3 regions of the Amedibacillus sp. YH-ame6 genome follow, and region 1 is predicted to be linked to each of the others. Evidence: predicted binding sites of a transcription regulator. Region 1 holds the regulator's gene; each other region holds the start of a gene.

Region 1 (4,281 bases):
TATATCCACATTCTTTAAATACTCCAATTGTATGAAAGCCAAGTTTTTCATGTAAGGAAATGCTTGCGTCATTAGGAATTGTAATACAAGAATAAGCGATATGATAGTTTTGTAGTTTAAGTAATGCTAGAAGTACCTTCATTAAGGATGATCCAATTTGTTGACGTACAACATTAGGATGCACATAAACACTTAACTCTACATCCCATTGATACGCTTCTCTTTCACGAAAGCTACTTGCATATGCATAAGCAACGACCTCACCATCCAGTTCACATACCAAAAATGGATATTTATTTTGTATGGTTGTAAGTTTTTCTTGCCATTCTTTTTCATTCATTGCTTCATAGGCAAAAGTAGCGACACTGTTGTTTACATAATACTCATAGATTGTACAAATCGTTGGTATATCGCGTGAAGTCGCGAATCGTATTTTTTTCATAGTCTCTCCTAGTAGAAAGCCATGAGGTCATCATGGCTTTTTCTTAAAATATTAGGTTTCTTGGCGTACGTGGGAATGGTTCTACATCACGAATGTTTTGCATACCTGTCATATACATTAACAAACGATCAAATCCTAGTCCAAATCCTGCATGTTTACATCCACCATAACGACGAAGATCCATATACCACTGCAATCCTTCTTTCGCCATTCCAAGTTCATCCATACGTTTCTCTAATACATCATAACGTTCTTCACGCTGTGATCCCCCTACTAACTCACCAACTCCTGGCACAAGTAGATCACAAGCAGCTACAGTCTTGTTATCATCGTTTACACGCATATAGAACGCTTTGATTTCTTTTGGATAATCCGTTAAGAAGACAGGACCATTTACAATCTGTTCACAGATATAACGTTCATGTTCACTGTTCAAATCCATTCCCCACTCTACTTTATTTTCAAATTTCACATCTGCTTTTGATAACAGTTCAATTGCTTCTGTATAAGGCATACGTTTGAATTCACTGTTGCGTACACTTTTGATACGATCGATGCATCCTTTATCAATCATGGTATTGAAGAAGTTCATTTCCTCTGGTGCATTTTCTAACACATAGTCAATGCAATATTTCACCATGTCTTCGATTAGGTTCATATCATCATCTAAATCGGCAAATGCAATTTCTGGTTCAATCATCCAAAACTCTGACGCATGACGTGAAGTATTTGAGTTTTCAGCACGGAACGCTGGACCAAACGTATACACATCACGAAAAGCCATCGCAAACGCTTCTACATGCAATTGACCAGTAACGGTAAGGAACGCTTCTTTCCCAAAGAAATCGTCTTCATAGTTTTGGTTATCAATGGTAGTTGCACGAAACATCTCGCCAGCACCTTCTCCATCATTTCCAGTAATGATTGGAGTTTGCACATATACAAATCCTTGATCTTGGAAGAATTCATGGATTGCCATAGATAACACAGAACGTAAACGGAAGATTGCATAAAAACTATTTGCACGAGGACGTAAATGTGGTATCTCACGCATGTACTCAAAACTATGACGCTTTTTCTGTAATGGATAATCACGATCACAATCACCTTCTAAAGTAGCTTCCGTAAGGATAATTTCAAAAGGTTGTTTCCCTTCTGGTGTCAATTTTATTTTACCAGTGATACTGATTGCTGCCCCTGTAGGATACTTTTCTACATCTTCAAAGTTTTTAAGTTCTTGCATATACACCAATTGGGCATTGCGGAAATACGTACCATCATTTAATTCAATAAACCCTAATTTTCCACTGCAACGATTGGTACGAATCCACCCTTGCAACTGCACATATTCTAATGAGTCTAGTTCTACATGAGAGCCACTCATCACAATTTCATAGAGCTCTCTAATTGTCATAAATTCAAACATTTTTCTTTCCTCCTATGTTCTGTAACAACAAAAAAACGTTCCTAACATTCAGGAACGTATCTTTACGCGGTGCCATCCTGATTCCTATCAAATACATGATAGACATCTTGATTTGGATATAACGTAATCCCTACGAAGCCGTCTACTATGATTTCTCCGGCTTAACTCCACAGCTGTTCGCTTGATAGATTTGTATGTACCATCTTTCACCCTCATGGCTCGCTTCTACACTTGACCTATCAGGGTCTGTTTCATCGTTCTGTATTCAAGCTGTTTGTTTCAAATACCAACTCTTGTATAGATGATACCACATCTACACTCTTTAATACAACCCCTTTTGGAATTTGTATATGTTCATGCGTAAAATCAACCAAACCTGTAATACCACAGGCAATCAATCGATCTACTGTTTGTTGAATATTTTCAGATATTGCCAGAATTGCTATTCGGCATCCTTCTGGTACTAACTCATCTAAATCTTTAATATCGTATACTGGAATACCAAAACGTACTCCTTGACGATCTGGGTTCACATCAAATGCGCAAGCTATTTCACCTACAACATAATCCCATTTATTATACTTCATTAAGGCACGCCCCATATTACCGGCTCCTACAAGTATAATTTTTTCATCAAAGTCCATACCTAACTGTTGGTTAAAGATTTCAATCAAGCGATTTACATCATAACCATAGCCCTGTTTCCCAAGATTTCCTAAAAAAGAAAAATCTCTACGAATGGTAGTCGGTTCAATATTGACGACACTAGCAAGTTCCTTTGACATGATTCTTTCTACTCCAGAACTCTTTAATTTACGTAATGCTTTTAAGTATACAGGGTAGCGCTGCAAGGTTGCACGCGGTACATTTTTCTCTGACATTATAATCACCCACAAGCTAGTATACCACATTTTTATACATTTGTGAATATTTTATCTTTCTTAACTAACGTAATATTTATTGTATCTTTTATACATAAAAATTTGATTCTATTATATATACAATATCATTAGTTTATACTTCTTCTACATATCGAGTCCAAGTATTTCTTCCTCTTTCTTTTGAACAATACATAGCCTTATCTGCCAATCTTAAAACTTCATGCGTATCAGCTATAGTCTGTCCATCACAGTTGGCATAACCAATGGATAACGTAATTTGTTGACTACACTTTGATTGCTTATGTTCCATATTTTGTGCAGCTAAATCACTTCGTACCGCATGAATGAACTTCTCGATTTCTTCGTTGCTTTGATTCTTACAGAAACATGCAAATTCATCTCCACCATAACGACAAGGGATAATACCATCATGGCTGTAACGATTCAAAGTATCACCGACCATACGCAATGTAAGATCGCCATGAATGTGTCCATACGAGTCGTTATATTCTTTAAAGTAATCAATATCCATCATAATAATTCCTAAAGAATGAATCGTGCCATCTTTTTCTTCCATAAGTTGATTGAAATAACGACGATTATAAATATTGGTCAAATCATCAATATGAACTTCATCTACTAAGCGCCTATTTTCTTTCAACGTAGTTTCATGTTTTAAAATTATTTCTTGAAGATGTATTCTAGCCTTCATACCATTCACACGAACATCATCTTCCATAACGGAAATCTTACGCATTGTATGATAATAAGATTGATAACTCTCTTGAAGTTCTGCATCTTCTGAAAATGACTCCGCGTAAAAAACACGTAAATCTACAAGACGGCGAATGAAAGATATCTCATTCATCGTGCCATATTCATCCAATATATCTAAATAGCGTTTCGCATATTCTTTTTCTTTAAGTTTTATAAGGGCATTCGTGATATGTAGCAAAAACATGATAATAATATAACGATCATCTACTCCATAATAATCACGTTCTATAATTTCTTCAGAAATTTCTTTCGCTTTCTCTTTATTTCCTTGAAACGCTGCCTCTAAAAGACGTCCTGTACGACAACAAAACGTATGAAAACTAGTATCCCCCATACGGGCTATTTCACTGTCTTCACAAATTGTTAAATACGCATCCATTTCATTTAGCTGGTCCATATAACCGTTTACTTCTGCTAGATTGTACAGAACGATTGTCAATAAACGAGCATCTTTAAACTGCCCTTCCAACATCGCTTGATATGCATTTTGATAATATTTTACAGCTTCATCATATTGTTTATGTCCTTGAAACATATCAGCAATATTATTCCAAGCATTACATCTTTGGTATACATCTTTTAATTCCTCTGCCAATGCAATTGATTCCATATAGAATTGAAGAGCGTTTTGTTCATCGTTGATTAAATGATAATAAAAACCTAGTAGATGACATACCTTCATATAAAGCGCAGGATATAGCGTTTTTGAACAGAGTTGTTTCGCATCGTATAAATACTGTCCACTTAGCATCGCA
Region 2 (4,281 bases), on a different contig from region 1:
GGTAAAGCTTATACACTGGCAATCTTTATAGGAAGTGCATTTGTGACTGCCTTTCCTGGGATTGTATTGCAGTTGTTGGTGGTACCATTTTTGGTACGGGTTGTTATGAAGATCCGAAATCAAAACAGAATAGATAAGATTTAAAAAAATCCACATCAGTTGTTCGATGTGGGTTTTTCTTCATTTACAAACGCTATGTGATCCTTGTCTAAAGATGCAATTCTTGCTTGAGAGTATACCATATATCCCTGTTCTTCTACTTTGCTTCTACCAGATTGGAAAGCTTTTTCAATCACGATACCAATGCCACTTACTTTGGCATTTGCTTGCTTTATAATATCGATAGCGCCTAAACAAGCTTCTCCGTTTGCCATAAAATCATCAATGAATAATACATAATCATTGTCGGATAAATATTTCTTCGAACAGGTGATATCATAATCCAAATCTTTTGTAAAAGAATGCACCTTCGTTTTATAAATATCGTCAGTCAAAATTTTAGACGTGTTCTTCTTAAAAAATACAACAGGTACTTGTAATAAGTAAGCAAGCATCAAAGAAGGCGCAATCCCACTTGTTTCAATGGTACACACTTTTGTGATGGGAACATCCTTGAAATGTTCTTTAAAATCTTGAGCGATTTGCATCATTAACTCTGCATCAATTTGATGATTCAAGAAAGAATCCACCTTTAAAACATCCTTGTTTAACGATTCACCATATCGTCTAATATAATCTTCTAGTAATTTCATATGCTTTTCTCCATCTTCAAATATAGTAAATATTATAGAGAATAAATAGGAAACTTGCAATATTTACAAGGAATTCCAAAAAAGTATTTTAATCGATATGAAGTTTATGATAAGATATAACGCGAATGAGGTGAGAGAATGAAGCGTTCATACGCAAATCTGATGTTGATTTTTGTTACCATCGTATGGGGCGGTGGATTTATTGCGACAAGTGGTGCTTTGGATACTTTTTCTCCTTTTTATATCATGATGATTCGTTTTGTTGGTGCAGCAATCATTCCGTTTATATTATGTTTTAAAAAGTTGAAGACACTTGATCGTTACGTAATTACACGTGGTTTATTATGTGGAGCTTTATTGTTTTTGGCATTTTCTTTTCAAACCTTTGGTTTAAAATATTCTTCACCAAGTAAGAATGCATTTTTGACGGCTACTAATGTCGTATTTGTTCCTTATTTGTTGTGGTTGTATGTAAGACGTAAACCGAATAAAAAAGAAATTATAGCAAGTGTAATTTGTGTTGTTGGGATTGCTTTGTTAACCTTGAAACCAGATGCATTAAGCTTGAATGTGGGAGATGTTTTATCTGTTATCTGTGCGTTCTTCTTCGCAACACATATGATTGCATTAGAGCGCTATTCTCATCATAGTGATGCGGTGGTAATGACAACTTTGCAAATGATAGGTGCTGGAGTAATGTCTACCATATGTGTATTGATATTTGAACAACCACCAGCAAACTTTGAAATGAGTGCATTGGGAAATATTCTATATTTGATTTTTGTATCTACCTTGTTAGCATATTTAGTACAAACATTTGCACAACGATACACAAGTGCCAATAGTGCTTCTTTAATTCTTTCTATGGAAGCCTTGTTTGCATCCTTGTTTTCCTTCCTTATTCTTCATGAGACGATGAGTATTATGATGATTGTAGGAGCGTGTTTGATATTTGCAAGTGTACTTTATATTGAATATAAGCCAAAAGGGAAGTAAACATAAACGACGAATGTAAAAAAAGACAAAAATTTTTCATTTCTGTCTTTTTTTATAATTTGTTTGTGCTATAATTAGCTTGTTAAAAATTACACAAGTGATTAGGAGGATATTATGTCATTATTTACCCATGAAGCAAGACAGTTTAAGTTCGATGTTCTACTCGAAGTTAGTAGACGTGCATTTTCTGGAACAATCAATGAAGATACATGCGATGAAGTAGCGAATCTTCTGATTCCTGGAAAACGTGCTGATTTTAGATGTTGTACGTATAAAGAAAAAGAAATTATTCGTCAGCGTACTCGTATCGCATTAGGGAAAACACCTGTACCTGTTGAACATAGCAATGAACGTCAAATCGTTCGTGTCATCGAAGCGGCATGTGATGGCTGTTCTATTCAAAAAATTCAAGTAACAGACAACTGCCGTAAATGTATGGCGAAAGCATGTTTATCAGCATGTAAGTTTGATGCTATACATATGGGAGAAGGTCGTGCATTTATTGATTATGACAAATGTAAAGAATGTGGGGCATGTAAGAATGCTTGTCCATTCAATGCGATTGTTGAAACACAACGTCCATGTATGAAAAGTTGTCCAGTGGATGCTATCTCTATGGATGAAGACAATCTTGCTCTTATTGATGAAGAAAAATGTATCAACTGTGGTGCTTGCCAAGCAAAATGTCCTTTTGGGGCAATCGAAGACATGTCTTGGATGGTAAACGTGATAGAAGAATTAAAAAGTGAAAATGATGTGTATGCAGTTTTTGCTCCTGCTATTCAGGGACAATTTGATGAAGCTACACTTCCACAAATTAAGGAAAGTATGCGTCTTTTAGGGTTTAAAGATGTATATGAAGCAGCAATTGGTGCAGATGCGGTAGCATGGTATGAAAAAGAAGATGCAAAAAAACATAAAGCAGAAGGCGTAAAAATTACAACTAGCTGTTGTCCTGGGTTTGTGAATTTAGCAAAACAACACTTCCCGGAAGTATATGAAAAGAATGTATCCCATATGGTAAGTCCAATGGTGGCTACGGCTCGATATTTGAAAAACAAGCATAAAGATTGCAAAGTTGTATTTGTTGGTCCTTGTGTTGCTAAGAAGCAAGAAGCATTAGATAGTGAAGTTGATTTCTGTATTACATTTGAAGAATTAGGGGCAATGTTGGTTTCTAAACATATCTCTCCTGAAAATGTAACTCCACGTGATGAAGATGTAGCATCTGCTCATGGACGTAACTTCTCTATTGGAGGAGGAGTTTCAAAAGCTGTTGGTATTGCACTTGCAGAAAATGGCGATGAAGCAATTAAAGCGGAATATGCGGATGGAAGCGTTGCTTGTAAGAAAGCATTGTTAATGATGAAGATAAATCGCTTTGAAGCTGATATTTTAGAAGGAATGGCTTGTCAGGGTGGATGTATTTGTGGTCCTGCAACCATTGAGTCTGCGATGAAAGTAAAAGCTAGAATGACGAAAGAAAACTTACCAATCAAGGATAAGACAATTCATTCCACATTAGAGAAATACGATTTCTCAGACATCGATTTACACCGTTAATACCTTTTTGACATAAAACGACAATGAAATGATAGGATGTATGGTAGGATACTTTTGGTGATATTATGAAAGTATGCTATGCAATACGTCCTTCTTTTTATGAATTGATACAACAACATCCTGAACTTTTACGTTCTAGCGAAGATCTGTCGATGGAACAAAGAGAATTGATGTTTGAAAAAATCGATATAAATTCTTTGATGATAAGCGCGAGTTCGTACTTTCAAAGCGCAATTGTCATGGAGGAATCCATACTTTATTTAGATCACTCAATAAGACAAAAACAATATTCCATGGAATGTTTTGAATATTTTGTAAAAATAGATTCTGAACAGAATCCATTTCTTCCATTTGTGAAACGTATATTTCGTAATTTTTTTGCGCTTGAGTGCGAATAAAGATGAAAAAGTATTGTAAAATGTTCTTAAAAATAGTAAAATGGACTTACTGCGAGGAGGATTACATATGGATTTAGTTAGTTCTATTATATTAACACTAGTTGGTTTAGTGGTCGGAGGTTTCTTAGGCTTTTATTTCACAAGAAAGAAGTTTGAGAAAGAACTGAAAGAAAACCCACCTATTAACGAGAAAATGATTCGTGCAATGTTCTTGCAAATGGGAAGAAAACCATCTGAAGCGCAGATCAAGCAAATAATGAAGTCTGTTAATTCCAATAGATAATACACGGGAAACCGTGTTTTATTTTTCTTACAATCAATAACAGAAGTGTAAGATAACGAAAAAATAAAACATATCATGTTATACTAGGGGCAGGTGATATTATGAAAATATTAAAAAGAATATTGTTGTTAATACTGCTATTAGCTCTTCTAGGTGGCATTGTATTTGCTGGAGTTGGATTCTTCAATTATAAATCCGCAATCAATAAAGAAAGTATTGAGGATAAAGTGAGTGAAATCCAAGGAAGTAGTGAATACGTCTCAAGCGAAGATATAAGCTCTTATTTATT
Region 3 (4,281 bases), on a different contig from region 1:
TTATTCATATAAGCCTTATGCGTAATAAACACACCTAATACAAGAATCATCGCAATCATACCAGCAAACAAAGCAACAAGTAAAAACCCAATAATCATCCTGATCCATAACGGTACCTTTTTATCTTTTGTAGCAAAGACTACCCCTTCTAGTAGTAATTCAAACACAAACTCCAACAGCATATCCACTAACCCCATCTCCTTTTTCATAATCATAACATAAAAAAGAAGGCATGCATATGTACGCATAACCTTCTATAGAATATAATTCTTATTTATTCATCGCTTCTGCAATCGCAACAGCAACAGCAACACTAGCACCAACCATTGGGTTGTTACCCATACCGATTAATCCCATCATTTCTACGTGAGCAGGAACAGATGAAGAACCAGCAAACTGAGCATCAGAGTGCATACGTCCCATAGTATCTGTCATACCATAAGAAGCAGGACCAGCAGCCATGTTATCTGGGTGAAGTGTACGTCCTGTACCACCACCACTTGCTACAGAGAAATATTTCTTCCCTTGTTCAATACATTCTTTTTTGTATGTACCTGCAACTGGATGTTGGAAACGTGTAGGGTTTGTAGAGTTACCAGTAATAGAAACATCTACACCTTCGTTATGCATAACTGCAACACCTTCACGTACATCATCAGCTCCATAACAGTTAACAGCAGCTCTTTCTCCAGTAGAGTAAGAAGTTCTGTTCACTTCATGAAGTTCACCTGTGAAATAATCAAATTTAGTTTCTACATATGTGAAACCATTGATACGAGAAATGATCTTTGCAGCATCTTTTCCCAATCCGTTTAAGATAACGCGTAATGGTTCATTACGAGCCTTGTTAGCGTTACGAGCGATACCAATAGCACCTTCAGCAGCAGCAAAACTTTCATGACCTGCTAAGAATGCAAAGCATTTTGTATCATTGTCAAGTAACATAGCAGCTAAGTTACCATGACCAATACCAACTTTACGATCATCAGCAACAGAACCAGGAATACAGAATGCCTGTAAACCTTCTCCTAAAGATTTTGCAACTTCATAAGCAGTTTTGTCACCTTTTTTGATAGCAATAGCAGCACCTAAGATATAAGCCCAGCTAGCGTTTTCAAAACAGATTGGCTGAATTTCTTTTACAAGGTTATAAACATCTACACCTTTGTCATCACATAGTTTTTTTGCTTCTTCAATGGAAGAAATGCCATGTGCCTTTAAAACTTCATTGATTTTATCTATACGTCTTTCGTATCCTTCAAATAATGCCATGATTTTTCCTCCTCCTATTCGTGACGTGGGTCGATGTATTTAACAGCATCTGCATAGCGACCATACGTTTTCTTTGCGTTGTTTAAAGCGTCTTCAGCATTTGTACCTTTTTTAACAGCATCCATGAATACACCCATATTTACATATTGGTAACCGATGATTTCATCGTTTGCATCAAGACCCATGCTTAAGATATAACCTTCTGCTAAATCAAGGTAACGAGGACCTTTTACTTTTGTTGAGTAAATAGTACCTACTTGAGAACGAGTTCCCTTACCTAAGTCTTCAAGACCAGCACCTACTGGAAGACCATTTTCAGAGAATGCAGATTGTGTACGACCATAAATGATCTGTAAGAACAATTCACGCATTGCAGTGTTAATAGCATCACATACAAGGTCAGTGTTTACTGCCTCAAGTAATGTTTTTCCAACAATTGCTTCACTAGCCATTGCTGCAGAGTGAGTCATACCAGAACATCCGATTGTTTCAATCAATGCTTCCTCGATAATCCCCTCTTTAACGTTTAATGTAAGTTTGCAGGCACCCTGCTGTGGAGCACACCATCCAATACCGTGTGTCAAACCAGAGATATCTTTGATTTCTCTTGAATGTACCCATTTTCCTTCTTCAGGAATAGGCGCACAACCATGGCTTGCACCACATTTTACAGTGCACATGTTTTCGACTTCTTTTGAATAAATCATGTCATTTCTCCTTTCCCGTAAAATCCATGATAGATTTACTGTTCGCTTTCTTCTTGGAAAGCTTTTTTGCGATTGCTTCGCGATGTTAATTTTTATAACATACTGCAAGAATACATAGAATTTTCTTATTTGTAAAATATTTCACAAAAAAAGTATCCTGCCCTATTATTTTAATTCTTTTCGTATAGTATGTCAATGAAAAGAGCGTGTTTATCCCTACAAAAACGAAGAATATAAAGGATTTTATAAGGATGGATGTTACGATATGAAAACACAATAATTCGCAAACCTCCCTATTCAAACAAAAAGAAAAGGTGGGAATCCACCTATCGCTACAATTAAACACTCGCTTCTTGTTTACAACTATACTTTTTACCATCCATACGACTTACTTCACAATTCCCTAACAAAACTTCATTTAGGTTCTCAAACTCATAGCCATGAAAGTAACAATAATAAGGAATACTAACTCCACCATGTGCTACTATCAAGATATTTTTTTCTTGTGCTTGGTCAATAATCGTATCAAGGAATGCTTCCACTCGTTGATAAAAAGCAATACTATTTTCTGCCCCAGGAAATGGCGGTTCTTCACAAAGTTTCCAAAGTTTACTATAATCTAATCCATCACTGGAATGTCCTTCATACTCGCCAAAACTTCGCTCGCATAAACGTTCATCCACAACGAGAGGAAGATCCCAGTTCTCATTGATAATGGATGCTGTTTCTTTCGCCCTAGATAAGGGAGAAGCATAAATGAAATCCATCTGAACATCCGCAAGTTTTTCCTTAGCAATCAACGCTTGTTGTCTTCCTGTATCATTTAATTCTATATCCGTATGTCCTTGCATCTTTCCATGCAAGTTCCAATCGGTCTGTCCATGTCTTACAAAATATATACTCATAATGTCTCACTTACTTCCTTAATATACATTCCAACGTGTTTGCTTTGATGTGCATCACTCGCTGTCATGATCTTTACTCCATGTTTTTTCAAAATATCCATGAACTCTTTATTCGTCCCCATATCTTCATGGTTATAACGATAATAAATTCCTGTGTTGCATTCCATATACACATCATGTTCTTTTGCCGCTTGTGCTAATCGCTCATACGTTGGTTTTAAATCATACGTAGGATCATAATGAAACAACTTCAATTGATCAGGATGTCCAATTTGTGTAAATAAATCACTACAAATCATATCTTCCATAATTTCATAATATCGTTTGTATATCGCATTTGTATCATATTTATCCCATAAGATTTCCCGGGAAAAAGAATTCATATCATAGAGTAACCCATCGATAGAATGAATACTTCCAATCAAAAAATCATATGGATATGCGTTTAATATCTCACGTAAAAATTCTTTATCCTCTGGCGCATAACATACTTCTAAACCAAATTTCACTTCGATTGGTAAATCCATTTGTTTTACTTCTTCAATCAAATCGAAATAGGTTTGTAGTGGTTCTAATGTTTTCTTCTCAAACCATTCTTTTTGATAATGGGATGCTTCTTTTAATCTTGTATACAGTGGTTGGAATTCGATAAAACGATGCGTATGGTCAAGGATATGAATCGTATCCATACCTACTTTTACTCCAGCATTCACAAATTCCATAACATAATCTACATGCAATGGCCCATTCTCTAAATGCATATGTCCATCTATCATACAATCACCTCTTTTGTTTTTACATTATACGCTAACAACAAAAGAGATTGCAAACAAAACAACCATTACTGTGCCATAAATCCTTCTGGTTTACGAGGCAACCCTAAAAGTGGATTATCCATATCCTCAAAATCTTCTACTATAGAGCCTTCAACATAAGGGTTCATTGTGCTTACTACAGCCCCCTCTTCAATCAATCCCGCAATCATCATATCTTTTAACATATCCATAAAAACCATAATATCTTTATAAGACGTTCTGATTCTACCTTCCCCATCTTGTAACATACTAATACGAATTTTGTTTTCAAATTGACCATTTGCTACAGTTACTAACAAATCTCCAATTCTCTTTTGGTAACGCAAAAAACCTTCCATTGTCTTTTCTTCACAAGAAAACCCAAAGGAACGCAGACAACATAAAACATCATCACTTTTAATATTCATGATTTCCTCCATAAAAAGTTTTTCTTTATCATAACATATGCAAATTCGTAGTACCTCATTCAAATATCTTCCCTAGTCGTATGTATCTACATTGCATTGTATGATGATATCTATCGCTTTTAACTATATCGTACTTATATCAAATTGACAATATCGAAAAAGCGTATAGTTCTTT

The links. The regulator Rex, encoded in region 1, represses fermentation and respiration genes when NADH is low (regulators of the CRP and FNR family bind a similar motif). The targets are predictions, from matches to a motif close to GTGAANNNNTTCAC.
Region 2: a site for Rex is predicted at 1,830-1,843, ahead of ACWG0P_RS10675 (4Fe-4S dicluster domain-containing protein). Genes of this name have one in related genera too.
Region 3: a site for Rex is predicted at 2,111-2,124, ahead of ACWG0P_RS00260 (iron-sulfur cluster assembly scaffold protein). Genes of this name have one in related genera too.

The regions. Positions count from the first base shown of each region.
Region 1 covers NZ_JBSPEZ010000004.1:5,534-9,814, reverse strand. The annotation lists gene ACWG0P_RS04535 (N-acetyltransferase family protein) at 1-442, opposite strand, end outside; gene asnS (asparagine--tRNA ligase) at 486-1,868, opposite strand; gene ACWG0P_RS04525 (redox-sensing transcriptional repressor Rex) at 2,120-2,749, opposite strand; gene ACWG0P_RS04520 (diguanylate cyclase domain-containing protein) at 2,883-4,281, opposite strand, start outside.
Region 2 covers NZ_JBSPEZ010000015.1:73,135-77,415, forward strand. The annotation lists gene ACWG0P_RS10660 (ECF transporter S component) at 1-144, shown strand, start outside; gene ACWG0P_RS10665 (xanthine phosphoribosyltransferase) at 156-752, opposite strand; gene ACWG0P_RS10670 (DMT family transporter) at 891-1,748, shown strand; gene ACWG0P_RS10675 (4Fe-4S dicluster domain-containing protein) at 1,863-3,311, shown strand; gene ACWG0P_RS10680 (hypothetical protein) at 3,377-3,709, shown strand; gene ACWG0P_RS10685 (YneF family protein) at 3,777-3,992, shown strand; gene ACWG0P_RS10690 (transglycosylase domain-containing protein) at 4,094-4,281, shown strand, end outside.
Region 3 covers NZ_JBSPEZ010000001.1:37,963-42,243, forward strand. The annotation lists gene ACWG0P_RS00250 (hypothetical protein) at 1-215, opposite strand, end outside; gene ACWG0P_RS00255 (GGGtGRT protein) at 271-1,272, opposite strand; gene ACWG0P_RS00260 (iron-sulfur cluster assembly scaffold protein) at 1,287-1,979, opposite strand; gene ACWG0P_RS00265 (histidine phosphatase family protein) at 2,318-2,884, opposite strand; gene ACWG0P_RS00270 (histidinol-phosphatase HisJ family protein) at 2,881-3,660, opposite strand; gene ACWG0P_RS00275 (hypothetical protein) at 3,726-4,106, opposite strand; gene ACWG0P_RS00280 (hypothetical protein) at 4,281-4,281, opposite strand, start outside.